4 regions of the Pseudomonas sp. NPDC087690 genome follow, and region 1 is predicted to be linked to each of the others. Evidence: riboswitches for the same ligand, from Rfam matches in the RefSeq annotation. Region 1 holds a riboswitch; each other region holds the start of a gene.

Region 1 (7,374 bases):
CTGTCGCAAAGTGATCCTCACACCGGGTGGCAGCGATGTGCCGTTGGCGGAAACGGCCGAAATGCCGCCACTGGTACCGGCCAGTTGAATACACTGCAAAAGCCCGGGTTGCGCCGGGCTGGCAGTTGTTGGAATGATTGGCGTGGGCTGCGGTCAACCGGGAAATGAGCCTTCGAGTGAGTGTCATGTCCATCGCCAATCAAACGGTCGACTACTTGCGCCGTCACTCTCTGATCCTGACCACGGCAGAGTCGTGTACGGCCGGCGAAATCGTGATGATGCTCTCCGCTGTGCAAGGCAGCGGCGATCTCATCGAGTGCGGTTATGTCGTTTATTCCCCCCAGGCCAAACAACGGCTGCTGCACGTCAATCCTGACACCATCGAAACCTTCAATCTGACCAGCGTAGAAGTGGCCCGCGAAATGGCGCTCGGCGCCTTGCATGACAGCACCGCCAACGTTGCCGTGGCCACCACCGGCATTCTCGGTCCCGAAGACGTCGATGGTATTGCCGCCGGCACCGTCTGCTTCGCCTGGGCCTTTCATTCGGCAAAAGAACCTTGCGTGTTCAGTCGTCAGCAGTGGTTCCCCGGTACGCGATGTGAGGTGCAGAGCGCCGCGTCGGAATATGCCTTGCAGCATCTACCCCATTTTCATCGACGGGCCCTGCACGGCGAGCGAGGTTAGGGCATGAGCGAAGACCCCGAACACCCGGATCTGCGCAGCAGGCAATACCCGGTTCGCGAAGACATGGCATACCAGTTGAAAGTCTGGCGCTTCGAGCGATGCGGGTGGTACGCGCTGGTGCTATTGGTCGTGCTGGCACTGTTGGGTGGGTTTTCTCGTGGACTCATCAGTTCGCGCGAAGTGCGCAGCGAGGACGGCAAATTGCGTGCGCAGTACGAAATGTTCCATCGCAATGGCTCCACCAACGCCATGAAAATCAGCCTCAGCGCTGCGCCCGATGCCGCAGTGGAACTGGACATCAGCGGCGAATGGCTGGACGGCTTCAGTATCGAAACCTTGCAGCCGGAACCGTTGCAGGCGCGCAGTTCAGCGCAGGGCATGCGTTTATGGTTGCAGGCTGATGCACACGGTCATGCGACCTTGTATTTGACCGTGCGAGGCGATGGTTTGGGGCTATTTCGCAGCCGGCTGGATTCGCCCGGATCAAGTGGCGTAGATCTCGTTCAATTCATCTTTCCGTAGGTGTCCCATGGATTCTGTCTTGCGCGCAGTGGCGATGTATCTGGCATTGATGGTGTTGTTCAGAATCGCCGGGCGCCGTTCGTTGGCGGAGCTGACGACGTTTGACTTCGTGTTGCTGATGATCATTGGCGAGGCCACCCAGCAAGCCTTGTTGGGTGATGATTTCTCCCTGACCAATTCAATGCTGGTGATCGTGACGCTGATCGCGATAGACGTCGGGTTCTCGCTGCTCAAACAGCGCTCGGGCTGGATCTCACGGCTGATCGATGGCGAACCGACGATCATTGTCGAGAACGGCAAGCTTCTGCATCATCGCTTGCGTCATGCTCGGTTGGTGGAAGCCGATGTGATGGAAGCTGCACGCTCGAGTCAGGGCATCGAAACCATCGAACAGATCAAGTTCGCGATTATCGAGCGTAACGGCAAGATATCGGTCATTCCTCAGGACTCCTGAGGATAGAGCAGGCCGAAAGCATTGCCTTCGGCCCTTTCCGCAGAGCCTAACGCCCCGTTTGCGACGCGGTGTCGTGGCTGACATGCTTGGGCCCCGCCAATGCCCAGGCAATCAAGCCGAACAACGGCACAAACACGATCAACACAATCCACACGCCTTTATTACTCGATTTCCCCTCGCTCTTGCGCACCCGATTGATGGCCCAGAGTTCGATTAGCAGAAGAACTGCCGCCAGTACGATCCACACGGTTTCGATTTGCATTGGCTACCTCCTGATGGTCTGTTCGTTAGGTGGCGCGTGGTACGGCGGGTTCATTTATTTTTCTTCAATGCGTTGAGTTGACGGGCCAGATCCAAAGCAACGCGGCCGCTGTTGAAGGCCGGCAGCAGGTGGGTGAAGGGGATTTCGAGGATGCGCTTTTCGCGCACCGCGCGCAGTTGTGACAGCACCGGGTCGTGGTTCAACAGGTAGCGTTTGCGGCGGGCGGGAGACCATTCGGCATCGGCGAGCAGGATCACGTCCGGGTCGCTGGCCAGCAGGGTTTCGCGGTTGACGGTGACTCGGTACAGGTCGATGTCGGCGAACACATTGCGTGCGCCGGCGGCGGCCAGCAGCGGCGTGACGAAGCCGCGCTGGCCTTCGCTGTCGAGGCCTTTGACTTCGCTGTCGAGATAGAACACTGACAGCGGTTTGCCTGTGCCGGCCAAGGTACGGGCGCTGGCGAGGTCGGCTGCCATGGACTCAATCAACGCCTGGGCTTTTTGCTGTCGGTGCAGCAGCTTGCCCAGCGTCAGCAAGTCATTGCGCACATGCGCGAAGTAATCCAGCGAATGCCCGTTGCAGGCCGATTCCAGCAGATACGAACCGACGCCATTGCGCGCCAGTCCCGAGCGTGAGGTCACCCCGTCGCCGAATGCCGTGGCAAAACCACCGATCACCAGATCCGGCTTCTGCGCGTAAAGCACTTCACTGGCGGGGTACTGCCGGGCGATCACCGGCACGCCGAAATAATCGGATGGCCGCTGGCCGGCAGCGGTGTCATCCAGATATGCCACGCCGACCAGCGCTGGCCCGGCGCCCAGCGCCAGCACGAGATCTGCCGCATGCTGATTGAGCGCGACGATGCGCGAAGGCTCGGCGCCGCGCCAGTCCTCGCCGCAATTACGGTAAGTGTCGGCGAACGCCGGTGTCGTGCAGAGCAGGGCACCTAACAACAGCCACAACCGGCTCATGTCCGCGCCTTGATCAACAGATCCGCGACCACCTCACCGCCCACCAGATGCCCCTCGACCAGCCGCTGTACATCTTCCTTGCTGTGCACGCCATACCAGCAGCGCTCCGGATACACCGTCACGATTGGCCCCTGATTGCACGGAAACTGGCAGTGCGTGCGTGTCAGCAAGACCCCGCCCGGCGTCTCGATGCGATCATGCGCGAGCAAATGCCGGCGCAGGGTTTTCCATAACTGCAAGGCGCCACGCTGGGTGCAGCGCGGGCCGGTGCAGAGGAACACATGGCGCGCGTGCTCGGGCACGTGCGACCAGTCCGGGTGCGTGTCGACGCCGTCGACGGTTTTGATCTCACTCATCAGAAGCGGTACGTGTAGCGCACTTCGGAGGTGAACGGCCGGCCGAGGTTATTGACGTTGCTCGAACGGCTGGTGACGTAATCGCGATCAAAGAGGTTTTCCACCAGCAGGCTCACGCGGTGCTGGTGGGCGTTGTCGAGGTAGCGATAGGCGTCGGCGTCGACCACGCAATAGTTGCCGTACTCGACCTGCTTCGAGCTCTTGATGTCGCGAATGTAGCGGATCGCAGCGCCGGCACCCCACAGGTGGTTCTCCGCTTCATAGCCCACACGAGAACGGGCGAAGAAACTCGGAATATCGTTGATGGTCACACCGGTGCGCGACTCGGTGAGGTTGCGGGTCATGTCTGCTTGCAGGCTCCACTGTTCGTTGAGCGCGAGCTTGGCGTCGGCCTCGAAACCGCGCATCTGGATCGTGCCTTCGCCGTTGACCCACTGAATGCCATCGAGGGTGATCAGGTCGTCGATCTTGCGTTTGAACAGGGTCACGCTGGCGCTGAATTCACGATCCAGCAGGAAGCCTTTGTAGTCGACACCCAGTTCGGCATTGCGGCTTTTTTCCGGTTTCAGGTTGCGATTGCCGATCTCGTCGCCCGGCTCGTTGACGAACAGTTGCTCGGCGTTCGGCAATTTGTAGGCGCTGCCGTATTGACCGCGCACCGACCAGTTGTCGTTGAGGTCATACAGCGAAGTGAGCATGCCGACCGTGGCGCTGTCACCGCCGCCCATGGCTTCGTGGCGTACACCGATGCTCGGGTGCCAGTCGGGCAGGGCGTCGATCTGCGGGCGCAATTGCGTGTAGAGCGCGTGGGCTTCGGCCTTGTCGTTGTCGATGATCAGCACATCGTCCTGGCCCTTGAACCACTGGTTGTCGCTGCCGAACACCAGTACGTGGCCGCCGGGCAGTTCAGCCTTGCCTTCGGCCTGCACGCCCCAATCGGTGAAGCCCCAATAGTCGTTGTGGTTGATCACTCTGGTACCGCCGCCCTCGACGTTGTTAACGCGGGTGTAGCGCGTGTCCCAGTCGTTGATATGGCCTTTGACGAAGTAGCTCAGACGCTCATTGATGGTCTGCTCGAAAGTCGCCGTGGCGATCTGCTGTACGCGATCGTTGGTGGTTGTGTGGTTGTCCACCGGGCGGGCGAAGTCGAGGTTGGCGTCGGCGTATTGGTAGAACAATTCCAGCCGCGAATCATCGCCGAACGACTGAATCGCCTTGCCGCCAAACGTGGTGACTTCGTAGGCGCGGTTTTTCTCACTGACGTTTTTCATGTCGCGATTGCGATACGGCTGATAACCGTCGGAGACGTTGTGGCTGACATACGCCAACAACCCGAGATCGCCGAAACCGTTAGTGAAGATATTTTCGACCCGCGCATCTTCGGTGGTGCCGCCGAAGCTGTCGACGCCCAGATTCACCTCGCCGGAGGCTTTGCGCAATTGCGGGCTGCGGGTGACGATGTTGATCACACCGGAAACGGCCTGAGTGCCGAACAACAGGCTCTGACCACCCTTGAGCACTTCGATGCGTTCGATGGCGTTAGCCGGCAGGGTGTCCAGATAGAGGCCACCGTACAAGCGATTGTTCAGGCGCACGCCATCGAGCAGGATCAGCGTGTCGTCGTTGCGCCCGCCCAGCAGCGAATAAGTGCCGTAGTCGAACGGTCCGTTTTTCGGCGCCACATACAAGCCGGGAATGAACATCTGCATCACACGGCTGACATCGGCACTGGGCCCGGCGCGTTCGATCTGCTCGCGGGTGACGATCTCGACCTTGCTGCCGAACTTGGCCATGTCGGCGACTGTGGTGGACTCCACCGACGGTGCGGAAACGATTTGTTGATTGAGTTCAAGTGGCGCGTCATCCGCCAGCAGCAGAGGGCTGAACAGGCAGCCGAACAAGAGGGTTGGAGCAGAAGTGTTGAAAGGTCGAATCATTGTCTTCTCGAAAAGGATCTTCGCAGAAGAGCATGCAGGAGAAGGCATCGCGCACAGCCAATACCGGCCCATGCCCGCCCACCGCAGGATTTTGCCAAACGAAATTTCAGGCCGGTCTCCGGGCTCGCGCGTATCGAGGCTTTCACCTTCCCATGGCCGTGCGGCCACAGTGGTGTATCGAAAGCATCACGCGCATACCGTTGCGGGGGCAGCACCGGACTTGTTCGAAAAGAACGTACCGGTTTCCCGTTTCACCCCATGCACGGCGGCATGGGACACCTGAAACTGGGCGGCATCTGAACATTCGACAGACCGTTCGTCAACTTGCCAATCCAGGTCCTCGACCCGCGAATTACCAACTTTGGAAATAACTACTAAGGTCTATAGCGGTCATCACAACGCAATATTGCGCGGCGTCGACAGGCGTGAGGGATACGCCAGGCACGCTGAACAGGGAGGTTTTCATGCACGGTGCCAGCGGCCCATCTCATGGCGGACACGTCCCGCATTTCATGCGCAATGCTTTACTGGTCGCCATGGCCAACACCCTGATGCTCGCAGATGTTCAGGCCGCGTGCGGGCCTTTGGCGGCGGGTGCCTACAACGTCTCGCAAACCTGTTTGCCTGCAGCCGGTGTCGATGCGTCGATCAGCACTCAGACGGGCACCACCATTACCACCACAGCCGGCTCTTCATTGAACAGTCGCGGCAACAACGCCAACGCGCTTACGGCGTCGGCGCCTACTGGACACACTTCGGCCCCTCCGGCTGGTATCTGGACGGCGTATTGCAGCTCAACCGCTTCGACATCGAAGCCAAACCCAACGACCTGGCCAAACTGAAAACCCGTGGCTGGGGCTACACCGCGTCGCTGGAAAACGGCTACCCGTTCGAAGTCGACAAAGACTGGTACATCGAGCCGCAATTGCAGGCGATCTACAGCTACGTCGATCTGGACAGCAGTGATGACGTCGGCGCGAAAATTCGCTTCAAGGACGTGGATTCTTTGATCGGCCGCGCCGGCGTACGTATCGCCAAGGACTGGGACACCGAGGGCGTCGACAAGAGCGCACGGCGCACCAATGGCTGGATCCGTCCGAGTATCTGGCATGAATTCAAGGGGCAACCGAAAACCGAGTTTTCCTCTGAATCGGGGTACATCCCGTTCGAATCCGACATTCAGGGCACGTGGGGCGAGGTCAATGTGGGGGTGGATTACCAGGCTAACCGGCGCACCACGTTTACCGCTTCGGCTGGCTATCGGCAGGGCTTTGATGGCGACAGCCATGGGTATGACGCGATGTTGGGGTTCAAGATCAATTTCTAGTCCTTACGGGTAAAACGCACTCCTACAGTGGATGGCTTGCTGACGTTCAGCCCTATATCCTGCACGCCTGTTGATGGATTGATTTAGGGAAGAATTGCATGCCGTTCAGGGTGATGGTGGTCGGTGGTTACGGAAATTTCGGCAGCATCGTGTGCCGCCATCTGGCGCTGATGCCGGACATCGGGCTGGTGCTGTCGGGTCGTGACCCGCGCAAATTGCAGCGCAAACTCGATGAGCTGAACAGCCAATCGGGCAACGTCTGCGAAGGCTGGTGCGGCGACGCCATGGGCGAAGAGTTCGAAGCCGCATTGCGTGCGCTGAACATTCAGTTGGTCGTGCATACCGGCGGGCCGTTTCAGGGGCAATCCTATGCCGTTGCGCAGAGTTGCATCGACGCTGGCGTGAACTACTGCGATCTGGCGGACTGCCGCACCTTCGTCAACGGCATCCACATTCTCGACGCGGGAGCGAAGCAGGCCGGCGTGGCGATCCTCAGCGGTTGCAGCTCGGTGCCGACGCTGTCGTCCGCAATCATCGATGAACAGCGCCAGCGTTTTTCACGCATCGACTCGATCGAACACGGCATTTCTTCTTCGGCGAAAATGCCGGGTCTGTCGACCATCGAAGGCGTACTCGCCTATGCCGGCAAACCGATCAAACAACTGAAAAACGGCAAGGTGCACGAAGTGTCGGGGTGGCTGGACCTGACCTTGCGCAAAATGCCGCAGATGGGCACGCGGCTGCTGGCCAACGTCGATGTGCCGGACATGGATATTTTCGCCGGTCGTTATGGTGCGCAGACCCTGAGTTTCAAGGCGGGCGCCGGGCTCAAGCTCGGCGGTATCGCCAATGGTCTGCT
Region 2 (7,374 bases), on a different contig from region 1:
ACTGGGCTTTCAAAACGCGGCGCGCTACGGCTTGATCGTTTGGGTACCGGTGCACTTTCTCGGCGCTGACTGGAAAAGCGGTGACGGCATGATCGATCCGAAATGGATCACCGTCGCCCTCCCCGTCGGCATGGCAGTCGGTGCACTGAGCAACGGCTGGGTGTCGGACAAGTTGTTCGGCTCCAAGCGGTATCTGGCGATCATGCTCTACATGTTCCTCGGCGCCGCGACCAGCCTGTGGATGTGGAGCCTGCCGCCGCACAGCGTGATCGGCCTGGTGGCGTTGTTCCTTTGTGGCTTCTTCGTTTATGGCCCGGCGTCGAGTTTCTGGGCACTGTGCCCGGATCTGGTCGGTGCCAAACGCGCCGGTACGGCGACCGGGATCATGAATTTTTCGTCCTACCTGTTCGCCGGATTGGCCGAGCCACTGATCGGGCGTCTGCTTGACACCACGGCAAACACGTCTCTCATCTTCATAGTGGTCACCAGCGCCTGCCTGTGCAGCGCGGCAGTGGCCTTGTTCATTCGACGCTGACGGGGCTTGCATGTACCAGTATCACAAGTGGTTGCGTTCGTTCCATGCGGTGGCCAAGACCGGCAGTTTTACCCTTGCTGCCGAGTTTCTCAGCGTCGGTCAGCCGACCGTCAGCGAGCAGGTCAACGCGCTGGAAAACACCTTCTCGGTCGAGCTGTTCCATCGGCGTGGACGCTACATCGAGATGAGTGCAGCCGGACACAAGCTCTACGCCATCACCCAAGGCCTGTTCGGTCAGGAGGATGAGGCCGTGCAGCTGTTGCAGAGTTTCAAGCAGCGCAAGACCGGCATGTTGCGCCTCGGCGCAGTGTCGCCGCCGATTGCGATGAACCTGACGTATGAGCTGATGCAGCGCCACCCGGATATCGAACTGGAAACCTCGTTTTCTTCGGAAAAGGACACCCTGGCGCGGCTGTTCAACTTCGACATCGACGTGGCGATTCTGGCGCTTTCGGAATTCGATGAGCGCTTCCATACGCGGCTGTATCACCGTTATCCGATCATCGCTGTGGTGCGCGATGACCATCCGTGGGCCAGTCAGGCGCAGGTACACATCAACGAAATCAGCCGCGAAAAATGGGTGATGCGCGAGCAAAGTGCGCGCACCCGCCAACTGGTGGAAGAAAGCTGCAAGCGCCTCGACATCGAGCTCAATTGCGTCATGCAACTCAACAGCCGCGAAGCCATCGTGCACGCCATCGTCAAGGGCATCGGCATCGGGTTTGTCTCGGCCGTCGAGTACGCCGAAACACCCGGCACCACCCCGATCACCTTTGTCGGCCACCCGTTCTTTATCGAATACCACCTGTGCTGCCTCGGTATCCGCAGGAACCGGCCAGTAATTGCCGAACTGTTTGATGCGAATCCACCGCTGACCTGATCAGCACTGACCCTTGAACCGCCTACCTCATCACCGAGGGACGGTCCACGCTTACCTGAAAACGGAGATTGACCATGCAGTACCAACAACCGACTCACCTGCAAGCCGCGATCCTCGACTGGGCCGGCACCGTTGTCGATTTCGGCTCGTTTGCACCGACGCAGATATTCGTCGAGGCCTTTGCCGAGTTCGGCGTCGCCGTGTCGCTGGAAGAAGCGCGCGGGCCGATGGGCATGGGCAAGTGGGATCACATCCGCACCCTGTGCAACCTGCCGCAGATTGCCGAGCGTTATCGTGCGGCGTTCGACCGCTTGCCGAGCGATGACGATGTGACGGCGATCTACGAGCGCTTCATGCCGTTGCAAATCGAGAAAATCGCCCTGCATTCGGCGTTGATCCCGGGCGCACTCGAAGCCATTGCGGCGTTGCGCAACAAAGGTTTGAAAATCGGCTCGTGCTCCGGTTATCCGGCGGTGGTGATGGCCAAGGTCGTCGAACTGGCGCGGGAAAATGGCTACGTCGCTGATCATGTCGTCGCCACCGATGAGGTGCCGAATGGCCGGCCATATCCGGCGCAGGCATTGGCTAACGTGATTGCCTTGGGCATCGATGACGTGGCAGCTTGCGTCAAGGTCGACGACACCTGGCCGGGGATTCTCGAAGGGCGCGCCGCCGGTATGTGGACGGTGGCGTTGACCTGTTCCGGCAACGCACTGGGCCTGACCTATGAGCAATACAAGGCGTTGCCGTCGGATCGACTGGCAGAGGAACGTGCGCGGATCGGCAAGATGTTCGCGCCTTCACGTCCGCACTACCTGATCGAAACCATCGCCGAACTGCCTGAGGTCATCGACGACATCAACGCACGCCTGGCGCGCGGCGAAACCCCGCAAGCCTGCTGACGCATCCCCCTTACCCCTGATCGTTCCCACGCTCCGCGTGGGAATGCAGCCCGTGACGCTCCGCGTCACTGGACGCGGAGCGTCCCTAGAGGCATTACCACGCGGAGCGTGGGAACGATCAGTTCGCGGCATTGCCAAATCGCGGGCAAAAAAAAGCTGCCAAAACCGGCAGCAAAAACTTTAAGAACACGCGATGTATTGGCCTCAGCATAGACGCCGGATAATGACAGTGTCATGACAGCCGAAAATTCATTCAACCGCCCCTGCCCCGTCATCAGGATGTCATCAAGATCACGGCAGAATCCTCGCAAACCGTCTTGAGCCTCGCGACGGATGCTCTGCAAGGATTCCCATGAAAGACGACGCCTCGCTGTTTGCCGCCATCGACCTGGGTTCGAATGCCTTTCGCCTGATGATCGGCCAATCGGTGCGCTGTCGAAAGGGCTTGCAGATTCAGGAAGTGAAAACCTTGCGCGAACCGGTGCGTCTGGCCGAGGGTTTTGACGGCGGCGTGCTGGATGCGTTGGCACTGGATCGTGGCTGGCAGGCGTTGGCGCGGTTCGGTAAAAAACTGCGCGGTTTCGAGGCCGGCCGGGTTCGTGCGGTGGCGACCAGCGCCGTACGCGAGGCCGATAACGCGCAACTGTTTCTGGCCAGTGCCGAACGGCATCTGGGCTTTCCCATCGATGTCATTTGCGGCCATGAAGAGGCGCGGCTGGTCTATGCCGGCGTGACTCACGCCTTGCCGAGCGCCGCAGACATGCGCCTGGTGGTCGACATCGGTGGCGGCTCCACCGAGCTGATCCTCGGCCAGGGTTCACAGCCGTTGCTCACCGAAAGCATCGCCATCGGCAGCGGCACGCTGAGCACGCGGTTCTTTCGCGGCGGTGATCTGTCCGCCGGCGCGCTACAGGAAGCCGAACGCTTCGCCATCCTGCAGTTTGAAAGAGTTGCACGACGCTACCGTGCTCAGGGCTGGCAGCAGACCATCGGTTCCTCCGGCACCGCACGCATGCTCGCCAAAGTGCTCAAGGCCAATCGTCTCAACGACTTCGGTCAGGACGGCATCACCTACGGCGGGCTGCTGCGCCTGTCGCTGCTTTTGCTGAAAGTGAACAACGTGCACCAGCTCAAGCTCGCCGGCCTGCAACCCCATCGCCAAAGCATTCTGCCTGGTGGGCTGGTGTTGATGCTGGCGGCCTTCAAAGTGTTCGGCATTGCGCAGATGGTGCCCTCCGAACCGGGCCTGCGTTTAGGCGTGCTGCACGGTTTGATGAGCCAACACTAATCCTCGCCACGGCAGATTCGTCTCCCCTTCAGCGGCTCGATCGACTACCATGCCGCCGCCGGTTCCCGAACGGGAATAATAGGGAATCCGAGGTGCTTGCTCAGCACTGATCGGAACTGCCCCCGCAACTGTAGGTGCCGAGCCTGCTCCACGACTGCCACTGGGTGAATCCCGGGAAGGCCGGAGCCAGGCGATGACGCATCAGTCAGGAGACCTGCCGGCACAGTGACTACTAACCGGCGGGGTGTCCGGGAAGGACATCGTGCCGTGCGCGTCTTTGTTTGATGACCGGCCTTGCGCTGTTTTCCTGACCGCGTTCGATGGTGTGTTTCCAGACCGTACTCTCCCGCTCCCCGTACGGTTCCCTCGGAGACTGCCCCATGCTGCTGCCCCGCATCGCCACCCTCATCACCGGCCTGACCCTTGGCGCCTTGGCGCAGGCGGCCCCGACGGTGTATCCGCTGACGGTCGAGAACTGCGGCAGCACCCTGACCTTCCAACACGCACCGACGCGCACCGTGACCATCGGCCAGGCCGGCACGGAAATGCTCTACGCCATGGGCCTGGGCGACAAAGTCGTCGGCACCTCGCTGTGGTTCAACAATGTGCTGGCCAAGTACAAGCCGCAGGACGACAAGATCGAGCGTCTGGCCGATAACGAACCGAGTTTTGAAGCGGTCATCGGCAAGCGCCCGGAACTGGTCGCCGTGGAGCTGGAATGGATGGTCGGCCCGCAAGGCGCGGTCGGCACCCGCGAGCAGTTTCATGAATTGAAGATTCCGACGTACCTGCTGCCCTCCGATTGCGAAGCCAAGGACAACCTCGTTGGCGCCGACGGCACGCGGCTGGCACCGTTTCGCATCGATACGATTTACAAAAGCGTGAGCCAACTGGCGCAAATCTTTGATGTGCAGGATCGCGGGCAGCAGCTCAATGATCAGCTCAAGGCCAGCCTCGCCAAATCCATCGCCACCGCCCAGGGCAAACAGCTCAAGGACGCCAGCGCACTGGTCTGGTTCTCCAGCGCCGAAATGGACATCGAGCCGTTTGTGGCCGGGCACAAAGGCATTCCCGATTTCATGCTCAGCACCCTCGGCGTGCGCAACGTGGTGGAGTCCGATGAAGAGTGGCCAACGGTTGGCTGGGAAACCATCGCCAAGGCCAACCCGACCTTCCTGGTCATCGCGCGCATGGATCGTCGACGCTTTCCCGCCGACGACTATGAAAAGAAACTTGCCTTCCTGCGCAGCGACCCGGTGACGCGCAACATGGACGCGGTGAAACACAACCGCATCATCATTCTCGACGCCATGGCCATGCAGGCCAGCCTGCGCATGTTCGACGGCATCGAGCAACTGGCCACGGCCATCAACGGCTATGACCTGTCGCAATGAGTGCCAGCCTGATCCGCACGCTGCTGGCCCTGGCGACACTGTTGATGGCAGTGGTCGCTGGCGTGGCCATCGGTGAAACCTCGATTGAACCGGGCGTGGTCGTGCAAGTGCTGGCGAACAAATTGTGGGGCGCCGGGTACGCGCTGGATCCTATCGACGAAGGCATCGTCTGGAACTATCGCCTGACCCGCGCACTGGTCGCGGCCGCATGCGGTGCCGGACTGGCGACGTGCGGGGTGATTTTGCAGTCGCTGTTGCGCAACCCGCTGGCCGATCCCTATCTGCTGGGGATTTCTGCCGGCGCTTCGACCGGTGCGGTGATGGTGGCGTTACTCGGTGTTGGCGCCGGTATCATCTCCTTGTCAGTCGGTGCCTTCGCCGGTGCAGTCACGGCGTTCGTGCTGGTAATTGTGCTGGCGCGGGTCAGCGGCTCGGCCAGTGGCACCGGGCAGATCATTCTCGCAGGGATCGCCGGCTCGCAGCTGTTCAATGCGCTGACGGCGTTTCTGATTACCCGCTCGGCCAGTTCCGAACAGGCGCGCGGCATCATGTTCTGGCTGCTGGGTAATCTTGGCGGGGTGCGCTGGCCATCGGTGTGGCTGGCAGTGCCGGTGGCCGTGGCGGGATTGGTCGTGTGTCTGTGGCATCGGCGGGCGCTGGATGCGTTTACCTTTGGCGCCGATTCCGCTGCGTCCCTGGGAATACCGGTGCGGCGCGTACAGATTTTGCTGATTGGTTGTGCGGCGCTGGTGACGGCGGTGATGGTGTCGATTGTCGGTTCGATCGGTTTTGTCGGGTTGGTAATTCCCCACGCCGCGCGGCTGTTGCTCGGCACCGGGCATGCTCGGCTGTTGCCGGCCAGTGCGTTGGGTGGCGCGGTGTTTCTGATTGCCGCTGACGTGTTGTCACGCACCTTGATCAAGGGTCAGGTGATTCCCGTCGGGGTGATTACCGCACTGGTCGGGGCGCCGGTGTTTGCCCTGATTCTGGTGGGTCGGAGATCGGCGCGATGAGCAGTGTTCTGAGTTGCGCCGGGTTGACCTTCAAGGTACGCGGCGCCGAGTTGCTCAACGGTGTCAGCCTTGAGGTTCAGCGCGGCGAAACCCTGGGCATCGTCGGACCGAATGGCTCGGGCAAATCCACCCTGTTGAAGTTGCTGGCCGGGCTACGTGAACCGAGCGCTGGCGAGGTCCTGCTCGAAGGTCAGCGCCTGGGCATAATGGCCCGGCGCAGCATTGCGCAAAAGCTTGCGGTGGTCGAACAACAGGCCGACACCGATGACGGCATCCGCGTCTTCGATGCGGTGGCGCTGGGACGCACCCCTTGGTTGTCGGCGCTGCAACCGTGGTCGCAGGTGGACGACGCCATCGTTGAGCAGGCGTTGACTGACGTTGACGCGATGCACCTGCGCACCCGTCTCTGGCGCAGTCTGTCCGGCGGCGAGCGACAACGGGTACACATCGCTCGGGCACTGGCGCAGCGACCGCAAATCCTGTTGCTGGACGAGCCGGCCAACCACCTCGACATTCAGCATCAACTGACCATTCTCAACGTGGTGCAAGCGTTGCCGGTGACCACGCTGATCGCTCTGCACGATCTTAATCAGGCGTTGAAATGCGATCGTCTGGCGGTGCTGGAGCGCGGGCGACTGGTGGCGTTGGGCGAACCCTTGACGGTGCTGACACCGCAGCGCTTACAGGAGACGTTCGGGGTCAGGGCGCACTATTTGACGGACCCGTTTGATGGGGCGCAGATTCTTCGATTCCACTCATGACGGCGTGCATGTGCGTGGTCTGCCAGACCGGGTCAGCGTCGACGTCAATAATCTCGAAACCCTGCCGTTGCCAAAACGCGATGGCCCCCGGCAGAAACGGATGGGTGTGCAGGTAGATCACCTCAACTCCGTCGGCGAGTGCCAGTTCCTTGAGTGATCGATACAGCGCGCCGGCCAGCCCTGAGCGGCGCTGCGATGGCAAGACAAACAGACGGACGATTTCCACCACTTTAACGTCCGGATAGAGCAAGTGCGGGAAGCGCCGGTCATAGGCGAGATAGCCGATGGAGGCAACGATCTGCCCTTCGTGGCGAGCGATCAGAAAGCGCCCTGCCCCACGCAGATAAACCTCGGCAAAACGCGCCAGATCATCAGGCATGCCGGTCGCGCTGAGCTTGGGGAAAAGCTCGGCACGGGCCTTTAGTACAAAATCAAGAACTTCAGGAATGTCGGCGTCGGAAACAGCCTGGATAACGGGTTGATCACTCATGTAGCGGCAAACACCTGGACTGCGGCTGGGCACAGTAGCAACAGCCTCCCGGCGATGCCATGAGAATTCCCGTTTCTGAGAATACATACACACCCCCTGTAGGAGTGAGCC
Region 3 (7,374 bases), 110 kb from region 1:
GATTGTTTTACGACGCCTTCGGCAAGCGCGCCTGGCAGCAAAAGGACTTCTATTCGGTACTCGACGCCCAAGGCAGCCAAGCGGCGTTGATGGCGCGGATGCTGGAGTTGGGGCACAAGACGCCGCTGACGCCCAACGCGAAACTTCCCGAAGACATCGTCTTGGGTCTGAATCGGGCAAACCAGTGCGCCATGCCCGCCGAATTCGAGGGTTACGCCGGGGCGCACCCGAAAGAAGGCATGCCGCTGGCAGTCACTGGCCTGACCGATCAGCAATACCAGACCTTGCAACGCTGGCTCGCCTCTGGTGCGCCGATTGACGAACAAGGCCTGGCGCCGAGCGCTAAAGAATCCCTGCAAATCGTCCAGTGGGAAAATCTGTTCAACAGCCCCGGTGCCCGCGAAAGCCTGGTTGGCCGTTGGTTGTACGAACACCTGTTCCTCGCGCACCTTTATTTCAAGGACGGCGAGCCGGGGCATTACTTCCAATGGGTGCGTTCGCGCACGCCGACTGGCCAGCCAATCGACCTGATCGCCACCCGCCGCCCGAACGACGATCCGGGTACGCAGGTGTATTACCGCTTGTGGCCGGTGCAAGGGGTGATCGTGCACAAAACCCACATCACCTACCCGCTGAGCGCGGCGAAGATGGCGCGGGTCAAAAGCCTGTTTTACAGCGGCAACTGGCAGGTCAATGCCTTGCCGGGCTACGGCCCGCAGAGCCGCGCCAATCCGTTCGCCACGTTTGAAGCGATTCCGGCGCAGGCGCGTTATCAGTTCATGCTCGATAACGCCGAATATTTTGTCCGCACCTTTATTCGTGGACCCGTGTGCCGTGGGCAGATCGCGACCGACGTAATCCGCGACAACTTCTGGGCGCTGTTCCAGGCGCCGGAACACGACTTGTACATCACCGATCCGAACTATCGTGGCCAGGCCACGCCGTTGCTGGCGATGCCGGGGCAGAACGACGACGTCGGCAGCGTGTTGAGCCTGTGGCACAACTATCGCGACAAACGTAATGAATACGAGGCGTTGCGTCGCGACAGCTATGCCGAAGTCCCTGCGCCAAGTTGGTCGACGCTGTGGGCGGGCAACGACAACGCGTTGCTGAGCATTTTCCGCCACTTTGACAGTGCTTCGGTGACCAAGGGCTTGATCGGCGAAGTGCCGCAGACGATGTGGTTGTTCGACTACCCGCTGCTTGAACGCACCTATTACCAGTTGGCGGTCAACTTCGACGTGTTCGGTAACGTCTCCCACCAGGCGCAGACTCGCCTGTATTTCGACTTGATCCGCAACGGCGCCGAGCAGAATTTCCTGCGCCTGATGCCGGCCGATTCGCGCGAGGACTATCTGGACGATTGGTACCAGAACAGTGGCCAGTTCAAGATGTGGCTCGATTACGAAGCGATTGACGACGATAAGCCGACTGCGCTGAAGCTCGACGAAAAAGACCCGAAATACGACTTCGCCATGCAATTGCTGGCGCGTTACGGCGATCTCAATGCGCGGCCGGATCCGATCAATCGCTGCGACGGCGCTTACTGCTCGCGGCCGAATATCGACCCGGCGTTGCAAAATGCCGAACAGGCCTTGAGTCGCCTGACTTCACGCCCGGCGGCCGGTTTGAAGGTGATTGATCAGTTGCCGGAAGCGACGATGCTGCGCGTCGAAACCGCCAGCGGCAAACGCGAGGTCTACAGCCTGCTGCGCAATCGTGCACACAGCAACGTGGCGTTCCTGCTCGGTGAGTCGCTGCGCTATCAGCCTGGACTGGACACGATCACCATTTTCCCGGGCGTGCTCAGCAGTTATCCGAACTTCATCTTCAACATCCCTGCCGATCAGGTGTCTGAATTTGTCGATGCAATGGAAAACGCCAAAGATGCCAACCGTTTCGAGAAAATCGTCGAACGCTGGGGAATTCGCCGCAGTCATCCGCAATTCTGGTTCTATTTCCACGATTTGACTCAGTACATCCACGAAACCGACCCGGTGGAAGAGGGCGTGCTGGACATGAACCGCTACGAGAATCTTTGATCGTTTGAGACAGGCTTGCTGTCCCAACTTCAAGCGACACCGCAAAACCCCTGTAGGAGTGAGCCTGCTCGCGATAGCGGAGAATAAGGCACTGGAGATGTTGAATGTGCCGCCGCCATCGCGAGCAGGCTCACTCCTGCAAGGGATCTGCGGTGGTTTCAGGACTTGTGATCGGGAGCGGGCAATGTTGATTTCAGTGCAGGCCCTGCGTGCGCTTGCCGCGTGGACGGTGGTCTGCCATCACTTCATGCAGATCTTCTTCGACTTTCAGGCGCGTGGGCCCATCGGGCAGCTGTTCATCGACAAGGGCGCGGTGGGCGTCGATATCTTCTTCGTCATCAGCGGTCTGGTGATTTTCCTCTCGACCGAAAACAAACCGCTGCCACCGGCGCGCTTTCTGCTGTACCGCCTGTTTCGCATCGTCCCGGCGTATTGGCTGTACACCCTGCTGATGGCGCTGCTGGTGGTGTTCGCCCAGCCGCTGTTGCCGGATCAGACGGTGGACTGGAACCATCTGCTGTTGTCGTTGCTGTTCATTCCCACGGAAAACCCCGGCGGCTACGGCTTCTATCCGACGCTGAATGTCGGCTGGACGCTGAATTACGAAATCCTGTTTTACGTGCTGTTTGCCTGGGCGTTGCTGTTCCGCCTGCAGGTGCGCCTGCTGGTAGTCACGGCGTTGCTGTTTGCTGTGAGTCAGGCGTGGACCGGGTTTGGCTGGATAAGCGAGTTTTACCGTTCGGACATTGTCTATGAGTTTCTGCTGGGGATCGGCATCGGCATGCTCTATCGCCGGGGCTGGATCGGTGCGGGACTGTGGCTGCCACTGACGGCCATCGTCGCGGCGTTGCTGGCGATTTATCATTTGGCACCGGCGCCGAGGCTGCTCAATTGGGGTGTACCGAGTGCGGTTCTGGTGATGGCGTGTATCTCGCTTGAGCGTTATGTCGAGCGCAGCCGTGTGCTCAAGCTGCTCGGTGATTGTTCGTATTCGGTGTATCTGATGCATGTTCTGGTGCTGTCGGCGGGCGGTTTCATCGCGCGACGCTATGGCATCAACCCGTATTTGATGTTTGTCGTGTGCGCGCTGGCGATCGGCGTCGGCTCATGGCTGAGCTACGAATGGGTAGAAAAACGCAGCTATCGCTGGCTCAAGGCGCGAATCGACGGCGCGCCCGACGAGAATCTTTCCCGACAAAAATACTAGGACTTTGTCCGGCGCAACGATTGGCGTAAACTGCGCCCAAGCCTGCGAGGAGTTTCCATGACCGCTATTACCATTACCGACGCCGCCCACGATTACCTGGCTGATCTGCTCTCCAAGCAGAACACCCCGGGCATCGGCATCCGCGTCTTCATCACCCAGCCTGGCACTCAGTACGCCGAAACCTGCATTGCCTACTGCAAGCCGGGCGAAGAAAAACCTGAAGACACCGCGCTGGGGCTGAAAAGCTTCACCGCTTATATCGATCACTTCAGCGAAGCGTTTCTCGATGACGCCGTTGTCGATTACGCCACCGACCGCATGGGTGGCCAGCTGACCATCAAGGCGCCAAACGCCAAAGTACCGATGGTCAACGCCGACAGCCCGGTCAACGAGCGCATCAACTATTACCTGCAAACCGAAATCAACCCGGGGCTGGCCAGCCACGGTGGCCAGGTCAGCCTGATCGATGTGGTTGAAGACGGCATCGCCGTGCTGCAGTTCGGTGGCGGTTGCCAGGGCTGCGGCCAGGCGGACGTGACCTTGAAGGAAGGCATCGAGCGTACTTTGCTTGAGCGCATTCCGGAGCTGAAAGGCGTTCGTGACGTGACCGACCACACGCAGAAAGAAAACGCCTACTACTAAGTAAGGTGTTCACTGCGAAGCCGTCACAAACCAGGCAATGCATTTTCCCGTGATGAGTGCATTTGTCTGGTGCCACAAGATCAAAAGATCGCAGCCTTCGGCAGCTCCTACAGGGAAACACATTCCAATGTAGGAGCTGCCGAAGGCTGCGATCTTTTGCTTTCAGGGTCTGTAAAGGTGTGCATGCCCCGCGCGGTACAGCGATGACTCGCTAAACACCTCACTCCCTAATACCCGCCCGACGAGAATCAACGCCGTACGCCGAAACCCCTTGGCCTCAACCTTCCCGGCAATATCCGCCAGCGTCCCCACCACCCAATCCTGATCCGGCCACGTCGCCCGGTGAATCACTGCAATCGGGCAATCAGCGCCGTAATGCGGCAGCAGTTCCGTCAGAATCTTGTCCAGATGATTAACGCCCAAATGAATCGCCATGGTCGCACCATGCTGCGCCAGACTGCCGAGTTCCTCACCCGCTGGCATCGCGGTCTTATCGGCATAACGCGTCAGAATCACGCTTTGTGAAATGTCCGGCAGCGTGAGCTCCGCGCCCAGCAACGCCGCGCACGCGGCCGCCGCGGTCACGCCAGGGATGATCTCGAACGGAATATTCAGCTCGCGCAGATAACGAATCTGCTCACCAATCGCGCCATACAGACTAGGATCGCCGGAATGTACCCGCGCCACATCCTGACCCTTTGCGTGGGCGGTTTTGATCAGTTCGATGATCTGTTCCAGATGCAATTCGGCGCTGTTGACTACCGTGTCAGCCTGATGACCTTCGAGCACCGTCGCCGGTACCAGCGAGCCTGCATAAATGATCACCGGGCAACTGCGGATCAGCCGCTGGCCTTTGACGGTGATCAGTTCCGGGTCGCCGGGGCCGGCGCCGATGAAGTAGACGGTCATCGTAGAATCCTGTGAAAAAGAGGCGCAGCAATCGCTTCAGATGAAGATTGCTCATGATCGATGGCGGGGATTATCGGGTTTTTACGCGGCGCCGGCCAATGCGAAGGTGGCCTGGGCGTATTTCTGCCGGGAAATCAGCAGTTTTGCCGGTGCCTGAATCAACTGTTCGGCAAGGGCCAGCGCAGCACTTTCGGCAACGCCGTAGCAACCGGTGCGTTCGTAAGCGATCTCGGAACGGTGGCTGAGTCGCTCTTGGTAACTGGCCAACTCCTCGCTGCTGAAGTACAGCAATGGCAGCGCCAGTTGTGCGGCGAGTTCCTGTAAACCGGGTTCATCGCGTTTCAGGTCGATACTGGCCAAAGCCTTCACCGCATGAAGCTCAATGCGATGTGCCTGTAACGCCTGATCCAGTAACGCGCGCAGCGTGCTGGCCGGGCAGCCGCGCTGGCAGCCCAGGCCGACCACGAAGGTCGGCGCTGCGCTGTCACTCGTCATGCGTGGTATTGACCATCGATTTTGCGGCGGAACAACCAGGCGCTGATCAGGCCCAGGGCCAGCCAGAACACTACGTTGGTCAGCTGCGAAGCGATTTTGAACTGCGCTTCCAATGCTTCAGGGGCGAGCATCGAATGCACTTGCGGCTGAGGCGCGCCGATCACGTGCGGCACGGCGAGGATCGCCACGCCGAGGATTTTCATCAACCAGTGCCGGCTGAATGCGATCAACGACAGGCCGACAGCGGTCGACGCGGCAGTACCGATCCACCACATCTGTCGCGAGGCCAGATCGGCTGCAGCGGTGCCCGGCAATTCAGGTGGCAGGCCCAGAGTGGGCGCCAGCACGAATGTTGCGTAACCGGCCAGCCCCCAGAGCAGGCCTTGCGAAGTTTTGGTCGGCGCGCGCAGGGTGTACAGACCCGCAAGCATCAGGGCGAAACCCACGGCCACCACCAGGTTGCCGCCAGTGGTCGAAACCACGCGCTGCCAGCCGTCTGCCGGCTCCCAGGCCTCGGTATCATGAGTGTGCGCAGCAGTGCCAGCGGCGTGTTCGTGGACTTCGGCAACCGGTTCGGCCTTCTCAAAGGTTTCCGCCTGGAGAATCAGCGGTGAAACCCAGAAGCTTTGCAGCAGGGTGAGGAGCAGGGCGGCCAGCAAGCCAGTGAAACCTGCAGTTTGAGCAATTCGCTTGATCATGTCGGCAGGTCTCAGTGGCACGGGAACGCGGCGCTGTGGCGGGTATCGTGCGCGGCGTTGTGCACTGCTTCGATATGCGAGAAACCGGCGAAATAGACCAGGCTGGCACCCAGAATCGACGCGAAGACAGCGGCGGTCAGGCGTTGGCTCAGGGTGGTGGTGCTGGCGATTTTGTCCGTGTTGCTGCCGGTGCTGCTGATGATCGACATGGCGCTTCCCTCTGGAGTGTCAGCGGGTGATTCAGAGCGCATAAAACCCCTGCGGGTCGAGCACGCAGGGGTTCGAACAGCGCCCGCCCACCGCGGGTTTGTTATGTTCAGCGACGCAAAATGCGTACTGTGCGTTGCGGGCCGGTCTCCGGGCTCACGAGGGGTTGGCATCTGGCCTACCTGCAAGCGTCACCTTCCCATACCGTACTGGCACAGTGGATCTGACGCTTCGCTCGCTTACCGTTGCGGGGGCAGCACCGGACTGACATGGGCTTGAGTAAAGCACATGATTCACCGGTTTCCCGTTTCACCCTGTGAAGGGCACCCGTAACAAGGTGTGTAGGAGAGCATGGGGGTGGGGTTTTGGTCAATTTTTGGGTGTATATCCGTTGCTGCGGGTGTTGCTGATTAGGGTTCCGCCCTTACGGCGGGTCACTTTTTCCAGACGCCCGGAATGCCGGCCCAGAAAAAAGTAACCAAAAAGGCTTGCTCCTACGTGCGGCCCGCTCGCTGGGGCTCGGGGTCCCTTCGCTCCGGGATCGATCCGGGCGCAGCGCCTACGGTTTGCTTCGCTGCACCTCCTCTCGCTGTGTTTGGCTGCGCCAAACGGTTGCTGCGCTCCCACGCCCGGATCAATCCCTCCACTCAGCCTTCCGACGTCGCCTTACAGATCAAGAGCTGCAGCCGAGCTAACGCTCATCCTGTTGAGTGGTAAAGAGCACAGCGTGGTCGGCTTTGGTTTTGTGGTGGATTCGCCCCTCACCCCAGCCCTCTCCCGAGGGAGAGGGAGCCGATTTTTGGGCTTTTCAAAATGCGCGTTCGACGCGGTATCGCACGTCGGCGTACCTCGCCCAAACAACTCGATCAGTCCCCTCTCCCTCCGGGAGAGGGCTAGGGTGAGGGGCTCGTGATCTGGCTTTGGCTCTTGATCTGGCTTTTGATCTGGCTTTTTTGCCCCTTCGGCAGGCCGAGCGGAGGTGTTCATCCGGGGGTAGGCGCGCAGCGCCGTGCGGCGCAGCCGCATTCATCGAGAGGAGGTGCAGCGAAGCAAACCGTAGGCGATGCCCCCGGATGGACACCGTAGCGAGGGAACACTGAGCCTCAGCGAAGTGCCGTACGCCGGGGCAAAGCCTTTTGGTTCCTTTTTGGCGTTTGAAAAAGGGACTCGCTGT
Region 4 (7,374 bases), on a different contig from region 1:
TGTTCGGATTGACCACGACCAGCACGTCGAGGTTATCGAGAAAGAACTCGACTTCCTGCTCCAGCACTTCGCGCACGATGTAGCCACTGCGGCGCCAGGCCTCGGCATGCTCGGCATAGCACGGCGATAAAACGCCAACCTTGCCAGCGCGACGCAAACGCGGCAGCAACTGAATGGCCATCTGCGAACCGGCCACCGGCAGCACTTGCGTGGCACCGTAGTAATCGCACGCCGCCTGCTCCAGACCGTCATCGGTTTCCGGCAGGCGCGCCCAGGCGCGCAGCGGGATGTCCGGGATCGGGAACGGCCACGGCGCAAGACCGCTGGACAGGTCGAGCCAGTCCGCCTCGGCGATGCCGTAATCGTGCGCCGCCTTGCGCAGCCGGCCACCGTGCTCAAGCATAGAATTCAGCCCCAACGCAAAGAATCAGCAGCCATAACCATACGCCGCGCTGGACCAATTGCCAGCCACGGTCGATGGAGTCGGCATCGGCCGGTTGCCCTTCGCCGAGTTGCGGACGCTCATGCAGTTCACCGTGATAAATCGCCGGCCCACCCAATTCCACGCCCAGCGCACCAGCGCCAGCCGCCATCACGGGACCTGCGTTAGGGCTATCCCACTTCGGTGCCTGTGTGCGCCAGCACTTAAGCGCGAGTCGGGTTTTGCCCAATAGCGCGTAGGTCAACGCCACCAGACGCGCAGGAATGTAGTTCAACACGTCGTCGATTTTTGCCGCTGCCCAACCGAAACGCTCGAAGCGTTCGTTGCGATAGCCCCACATCGCATCGAGCGTGTTGCTCAAGCGATAGAGCACCACGCCCGGGGCTCCGGCGACGACAAACCAGAACAGCGCGGCAAACACCGCGTCACTGCCGTTTTCCAACACTGACTCAGTGGCAGCGCGAGCGACAGCAGTGCTGTCGAGTTCATCGGTCTGACGACTGACCAGATAGCCGACTCGCTTGCGCGCCTCATCCAGATCATCCGCGCGCAAGGCTGCGGCTACCGGCGCGACATGCTCGCCGAGGCTGCGCATGCCGAGGGCGCAATACAACGCCAGAATCTCGACGACCCAACCCACATACGGCGCCCAGGAAAACGCCGTGGCGAGCAAGGTCAGCGGCACCACCGCGATCACCCACGCGGTGACGCCATGGCTGCGCCAGCCCCGCCCACCGGCGTTGAAACGTTGCTCGATGCGCCCGGCAAAATTGCCGAACGCCACCAGCGGATGCCAGCGTTTCGGTTCACCCAGCAGCGCATCCAGCGCGACCGCGGCGACACTCAACAACGCCACACTCATTGACTCACTCCCCAATAATTCTCAAACAGCAACTCATTGAGCGGACGCGCCTGCGCCCACCCTTCGAGTACCAGCATCGGCGCCGGATAGAATTCCTTGACCGGGCCCAGACATAAAACGGCCAGAGGCTTGGCACCTTCGGGCAACTTCAGCAAATCCGCCAACGCCTGCGGCTCGAACAGCGAGACCCAGCCCATGCCCAAGCCTTCGGCACGCGAGGCCAGCCACAGATTCTGGATCGCGCAGGACAGCGAGGCCATGTCCATTTCCGGCAGCGTGCGGCGCCCGAAGATGTGCTTTTCGCGATCATCCATCAGCGCCGCAACCAGCACTTCGGCGCAGTCACTGATGCCTTCGACCTTGAGTTTCATGAACTCGTCACTGCGCTCGCCGAGGGCTTCGGCGGTGCGGATGCGTTCCTCTTCCACAAGATTCTGGATCTCGCCGCGCAGGCTACTGTCGCTGATGCGGATGAAGCGCCAGGGCTGCATCAGGCCAACGCTTGGGGCCTGGTGGGCGGCTTCCAGAAGTCGGCGCAACAACTCCGGTTCGACGCTGCCACCGGTGAAGTGGCGCATGTCGCGGCGTTCGGCGATGGCTTTATAGACGGCTTGGCGCTCGGCTTCGGAGAATGCGTTGTCGGTCATGGCCCTTTCGCGAGCAGGCTCGCTCCCACAGGGGATTGCATTTCGTCAGGCACGACATCGCCCACTGCAGGAGCGAGCCTGCTCGCGATAGCGTCCTCAAGGGACGGTGCAAACAATGCTGCGATAGCCACAGGATTCGACGGAAAATAGAAGTGCACATAAGAAGCCGTCATCCGCCCTTCCCGATAAACCGCCTCAGCACCACGCCCACCATTCGGACTCAAGCCACGCGCAATCGGCGTCAGTTCGGTAGTCGTCAACGAATGATGATAAGTGTGCCCGCGCAACGAACCTTCCGGCAGATCCACCGCTTGCAGCGCCAGTGCCGCCAGACGCTTTTGCATCACCGCGTCGCCCTTGAGCAGTCCGACCAATTCGGTGCGAGTGCCTTCAACGTCCGTCAAAGAGTCGAGCAGATACAACATGCCGCCACACTCAGCGAGCAACGGCTTACCCGCTGCATGATGCGCGCGAATCGCCTCAAGCATCGCGGTGTTCTGCGACAACGCAACATGGTGCAATTCCGGGTAACCGCCGGGCAGATACAGACTGTCTGCCTCAGGCAATTGCGTATCGCGAATCGGTGAGAAGAAGCTCAACTGAGCACCCATCGCGCGCAGCAGATCCAGACTCGCGCCGTAGGTGAAGGCAAACGCCTCATCACGCGCAACGGCAATGCGCACATCCTTCAGCAGCGGCTCGACAGCGATAACATCCGGTGCGGCAAATTCTACGGCCGGTGGCAGCGCTACCTCGCAACTACTGGCCAGTGCGTCGGCAGCGGCGTCGAGACGCACATCAAGGTCATTCAACTCGCTGGCCTGAACCAGACCGAGGTGACGACTCGGCAATTCGATGCCAGTCTCGCGCGACAACGCACCGTACCAACGCAGACCTTCGGTGAGGCTGCCTTCGAGCAATTGCGCATGGCGCAAGGTTCCGACACGATTGGCCAACACACCGGCAAACGGCAGATCCGGCTGATACTTCGCCAAACCTAGCGCCAACGCACCAAAGGTCTGCGCCATCGCCGTGCCGTCGATCACCCCGAGCACCGGTACACCGAAGTGCCGCGCCAGATCGGCACTCGACGGCGTGCCGTCGAACAGGCCCATCACGCCTTCGATCAGAATCAGATCCGCCTCGGCAGCGGCTTCCCACAACAGACGACGACTTTCCTGCTCGCCGACCATCCACATGTCCAGTTGATACACCGGCGCACCGCTGGCGCGCTCGAGAATCATCGGGTCAAGAAAGTCCGGGCCGCATTTGAACACGCGCACTTTGCGCCCCTGATTGCGATGCAAACGGGCGAGCGCAGCGGTGACGGTGGTCTTGCCCTGACCGGAGGCCGGCGCGGCAATGAGCACCGCCGGGCAGTGACGTGGCTGATTCAAAGTTCGACGCCTTTCTGCGCTTTGATGCCGGCCTGGAAGGCATGTTTGAGCATGCCCATTTCGGTGACCGTGTCGCCCATTTCGATCATTTCCGGCTTGGCCGCGCGACCGGTGACGATCACATGCTGCATCGGCGGACGTGCCTGCAGATCGCTGAGCACCTGATCGAGATCGAGGTAGCCGTGCTTGAGGGCGATGTTCAACTCGTCGAGCACCACCAGGCCGATCGACGGATCGCGCAGCAGCTCGCGGGAGACGGCCCAGGCGGCTTCGGCGGCAGCGATGTCACGTTGGCGGTCCTGGGTTTCCCAAGTGAAACCTTCGCCCATCACGTGGAAGCGCACTTGCTCGGGGAAGCGGCGGAAGAACAATTCTTCACCGGTGCTGTTGCGGCCCTTGATGAACTGCACCACGCCGCACTGCATGCCGTGGCCCATGGCGCGGGCGAGCATGCCGAACGCCGAGCTGCTTTTGCCTTTGCCGTTGCCGGTCAGCACCAGCACCAGGCCGCACTCGTCGGGCGAGTTGGCGATGCGTTCGTCGATCACGGCTTTTTTGCGCTGCATACGCGCCAGATGGCGTTCGTCGCGCTCGGGGGAATCAGTCATGGGGGAGCTCTCCGTTGGGGCTGGATAACGGCGGGCAGGCACAAGAATAGACGGCAAAAAGCCTGGCATCGCCCACCGTGATGCCGCTGGATGGATCAGGCCGGTCTCCGGGCTCATGAGCGGCGCTTGGCCTGGCTGCGCGCCTTCCCGCTTGTTTCGAAGCAGTGGCTCAAGGCGCAGCTTTTACTCATTTACCGTTGCGGGGGCAGCGCCGGGATCGTGATCGTTCTTCGCTTGAAGACAACCCTCACCGGCTTCCCTGTTTCACTCTGTCAACCGCAGTCACAGAGCACCTGAAACAAGCCGCGAAGGTTAGAGGGTTGGGGGTGGAGCGTCAATTAAAGAGGGGGCCAGCGGGCGAATAACTGCCGTCGATCAATTATCTGGCGCCAATCTTGTGCCACACTGATACAAATGATATCAAAGAGCCATGCTTTTCTCGAAAAAGCCACCACAACAATAAGGATGATGACGATGCAAGGCATGATCATCAGCAACCCGCGCCTGGAATTCATGCGCCCGGTGCTTGAACGCTGGTTTGACTGTATCGACCGTTACAACGCCGTACGCGGCGACAGCGACACGCCTTACTGGCACGACGAGAAAGCCAATCTCGGCTTGCTGACCGCAGCAGCCTGGATGGCCGAATTGGTCACTCTCAACGACACTGCCACGCGCAAACAGAATGAAGAAGGCGAGCGCAATGCCCGCGCCGACCTGTTCCTCGCCGGCGCCGATGACCGCGCTTACATCCAGGCCACGCAGCGCTGGCCCCGGGTGAATAATCTCAACCTGACCCAAGCTCTCCTCGACATCACCAGCGATGCGAAACGCATCAGCTTTGCCAGCGACCTCAAACTTGGCTGCCTGTTTGTCGCGCCGCAAAAAGCCCAACACAGCGCCAGCCCCGAAGAGCTGCAAGACATGGTCGACGACCTGCAAAAGGAGCACACCTGCGCGGTCGCCTGGTATTTCCCCTACGCCTACCGCAAGTTGCGCAGCGAGGCTGGCAACTATCATCCGGGCATCGCCGTGCTGTTCAAGGAAGCCCGCGGCTGAGCAGTTGAACCATCGGGCTTGCGCCCTCCTCTATGATTAGGAATGCATTCATAGGGAAGATCAGCAATGCGCAAGCCCCAGCTCGTTTTCGTCATCGCTTTCGCCGGAGGGCTCGCCGCCTGCGGTGAGAGCTCCAGCCTGCAAGTCTCCGATGGCACCGGCCCGTCACCGAAGCTGCCCGAACCGAACAAGACCCTGATCCCGACGGTGAACATCGCCCCGGCGATCGGCTGGCCCGAAGGTGCCAAACCGACGGCAGCGGCGGGTACGCAAGTCGCGGCCTTCGCAGAAGGTCTCGACCACCCGCGCTGGCTCTATGTGCTGCCCAATGGTGATGTACTGGTGGCGGAAACCAATGCTCCACCAAAACCCGACGACAGCAAAGGTATCAGGGGCTGGGTCATGAAGACCGTGATGGGCAAGGCTGGCGCCGGCGTGCCGAGCCCGAACCGCATCACCTTGCTGCGAGATGCCGACCACGATGGCGTGGCCGAAACCCGCACGGTGTTTCTGCAAAACCTCAACTCGCCTTTCGGCATGACGCTGGTCGGCAATGACTTGTACGTCGCCGACACCGATCGTCTGTTGCGCTTCCATTACGAACCCGGTGCGACCGAGATCAAGACGCAACCGATCAAGGTCGTCGATCTGCCCGGTGGTACGTTGAATCACCACTGGACCAAAAACGTCATCGCCAGCAAGGACGGCAGCAAGCTGTACGTGACAGTCGGCTCGAACAGCAACGTCGGCGAAAACGGTCTGGATAAAGAAGAAGGTCGTGCAGCGATTTGGGAAGTGGATCGGGCAACCGGCAATCACCGGATCTTTGCTTCCGGTATTCGCAACCCGAACGGCCTGGCGTGGGAGCCTGCCAGCGGTGCGTTGTGGACGGCGGTCAACGAGCGTGACGAGATCGGTAGCGACCTGGTACCGGACTACATCACTTCGGTAAAGGACGGTGGTTTTTATGGCTGGCCGTTCAGTTATTACGGGCAGCACGTCGATGTGCGCGTCGAGCCGCAAAATCTCGACCTGGTGGCCAAGGCCATCGCTCCGGATTATGCCGTCGGCCCGCATACCGCTTCTCTCGGTCTGACGTTCGCCGAAGGCAACACCTTGCCGGCGCAGTTCAAGGAAGGCGCCTTTATCGGCCAGCACGGCTCATGGAATCGCAAACCGCACAGTGGCTACAAAGTGATCTTCGTGCCGTTTACCGGCGGCAAGCCGAGCGGCAAACCGGTGGATGTGCTGACCGGTTTCCTCGACAAGGACGAGAATGCTTTGGGTCGACCGGTGGGTGTGGTGATTGATCAGCAGGGTGGTCTGCTGGTGGCGGATGATGTCGGCAACAAGGTGTGGCGAGTGTCGGCCAGCAAATAATTTTCGCCATGCACAAGCAACTGTAGGAGTGAGCCTGCTCGCGATGGCGGTCGATCAATTCAACATTGATGTTGAATGTGGCACCGTCATCGCGAGCAGGCTCACTCCTACAGGGGATTGTGTGTGTGGCTGGATTACGGGTTATGCGCCAGATGCTCCGGCTGCAACACCCGCTTGGCGCTCAGATACGCCTTCTGCCAATACGCCTTCGACAGGCTGTCCAGCTTCACCGTGCCGCCCGTGGCCGGCGCATGCACAAAGCGCCCTTCTCCGACGTAGATCCCCGCATGACTGACCTGCGAGCCGCCATTGGTAGCGAAGAAGATCAGATCGCCAGTCTGCAAGCCTTCCTTGCCGACATTCGGCGCCTGCATGACGATCAGCTCACGCGTCGAACGCGGCAAAGAGATGCCCGCCGCATCACGGTAGACAAAACCGATCAGCCCGCTGCAATCAAACCCTGAATCCGGCGTGTTGCCGCCCCAGCGATAAGGCGTGCCCACCAACCCGAGCGCGCGAAACAGCACGTCCTCAGCAGCCGGCGAGAAAGCCTGGGAAGGGCCGAACACGACCGGCGCGCGAACCACCGGCGCAGGCGGCGGAGTACGGCTGGCGCAAGCGCTGAGCAGCGCTGCGAAGAACATCAATGCGAGGCGGGCCGACATGGTCATAAGCAGAACATCCTGATCTGGCTGCGGCTTTCTCTGCCGGATGGACAGAAAACAAAACCGCCTGCGGAGCACGCAGGCGGTTTGCCATCAAACTAGTTTCAGGATTCTAGCGGCTATACGACAAACTTCAAGTAAGACTTTAACTTCACCTTGTAAAGTATAGGTCTACTCCGTTGCCGGGAGCCTGATTGTCGCCGCGAATGCAGCGACATCGAGGGAATTACTTGCGAGCGGTGACCACGGTCGGGGCCATGGCGAGTGCACGCTTGGCTTCGATGAAGGTCTTGCTCCAGTAGCTGTCACCCAGG

What was found. Region 1 has a riboswitch for cobalamin ahead of ACIPIZ_RS03200 (TonB-dependent receptor plug domain-containing protein). Riboswitches for the same ligand answer to the same signal wherever they lie in the genome.
Region 2: another riboswitch for cobalamin. It lies ahead of ACIPIZ_RS06540 (ABC transporter substrate-binding protein); the one in region 1 lies ahead of ACIPIZ_RS03200 (TonB-dependent receptor plug domain-containing protein).
Region 3: another riboswitch for cobalamin. It lies ahead of ACIPIZ_RS02735 (CbtB domain-containing protein); the one in region 1 lies ahead of ACIPIZ_RS03200 (TonB-dependent receptor plug domain-containing protein).
Region 4: another riboswitch for cobalamin. It lies ahead of cobO (cob(I)yrinic acid a,c-diamide adenosyltransferase); the one in region 1 lies ahead of ACIPIZ_RS03200 (TonB-dependent receptor plug domain-containing protein).

The regions. Positions count from the first base shown of each region.
Region 1 is NZ_JBIUVX010000001.1:700,435-707,808, reverse strand. Features, by position in the region: gene ACIPIZ_RS03235 (zinc-dependent alcohol dehydrogenase) at 1-88, shown strand, start outside; gene ACIPIZ_RS03230 (CinA family protein) at 186-686, shown strand; gene ACIPIZ_RS03225 (hypothetical protein) at 690-1,208, shown strand; gene ACIPIZ_RS03220 (YetF domain-containing protein) at 1,216-1,662, shown strand; gene ACIPIZ_RS03215 (PLD nuclease N-terminal domain-containing protein) at 1,709-1,924, opposite strand; gene ACIPIZ_RS03210 (ABC transporter substrate-binding protein) at 1,975-2,895, opposite strand; gene ACIPIZ_RS03205 (ferredoxin) at 2,892-3,251, opposite strand; gene ACIPIZ_RS03200 (TonB-dependent receptor plug domain-containing protein) at 3,251-5,188, opposite strand; cobalamin riboswitch at 5,280-5,486, opposite strand; gene ACIPIZ_RS03195 (autotransporter domain-containing protein) at 5,763-6,515, shown strand; gene ACIPIZ_RS03190 (saccharopine dehydrogenase family protein) at 6,614-7,374, shown strand, end outside.
Region 2 is NZ_JBIUVX010000002.1:522,727-530,100, reverse strand. Features, by position in the region: gene ACIPIZ_RS06565 (MFS transporter) at 1-535, shown strand, start outside; gene ACIPIZ_RS06560 (LysR substrate-binding domain-containing protein) at 546-1,415, shown strand; gene phnX (phosphonoacetaldehyde hydrolase) at 1,490-2,317, shown strand; gene ACIPIZ_RS06550 (hypothetical protein) at 2,383-2,661, opposite strand; gene ACIPIZ_RS06545 (Ppx/GppA family phosphatase) at 2,670-3,605, shown strand; cobalamin riboswitch at 3,648-3,842, shown strand; gene ACIPIZ_RS06540 (ABC transporter substrate-binding protein) at 3,986-4,999, shown strand; gene ACIPIZ_RS06535 (iron ABC transporter permease) at 5,008-6,012, shown strand; gene ACIPIZ_RS06530 (ABC transporter ATP-binding protein) at 6,009-6,773, shown strand; gene ACIPIZ_RS06525 (GNAT family N-acetyltransferase) at 6,712-7,263, opposite strand.
Region 3 is NZ_JBIUVX010000001.1:591,025-598,398, reverse strand. Features, by position in the region: gene ACIPIZ_RS02765 (fatty acid cis/trans isomerase) at 1-2,042, shown strand, start outside; gene ACIPIZ_RS02760 (acyltransferase family protein) at 2,227-3,249, shown strand; gene nfuA (Fe-S biogenesis protein NfuA) at 3,307-3,891, shown strand; gene cobM (precorrin-4 C(11)-methyltransferase) at 4,054-4,800, opposite strand; gene ACIPIZ_RS02745 (cobalamin biosynthesis protein) at 4,882-5,295, opposite strand; gene ACIPIZ_RS02740 (CbtA family protein) at 5,292-5,993, opposite strand; gene ACIPIZ_RS02735 (CbtB domain-containing protein) at 6,005-6,202, opposite strand; cobalamin riboswitch at 6,324-6,546, opposite strand.
Region 4 is NZ_JBIUVX010000035.1:24,837-32,210, forward strand. Features, by position in the region: gene cobD (threonine-phosphate decarboxylase CobD) at 1-403, opposite strand, end outside; gene cbiB (adenosylcobinamide-phosphate synthase CbiB) at 396-1,304, opposite strand; gene bluB (5,6-dimethylbenzimidazole synthase) at 1,301-1,951, opposite strand; gene ACIPIZ_RS23630 (cobyrinate a,c-diamide synthase) at 1,948-3,348, opposite strand; gene cobO (cob(I)yrinic acid a,c-diamide adenosyltransferase) at 3,345-3,956, opposite strand; cobalamin riboswitch at 4,037-4,268, opposite strand; gene ACIPIZ_RS23640 (hypothetical protein) at 4,431-5,015, shown strand; gene ACIPIZ_RS23645 (sorbosone dehydrogenase family protein) at 5,082-6,395, shown strand; gene ACIPIZ_RS23650 (C40 family peptidase) at 6,530-7,066, opposite strand; gene ACIPIZ_RS23655 (C40 family peptidase) at 7,287-7,374, opposite strand, start outside.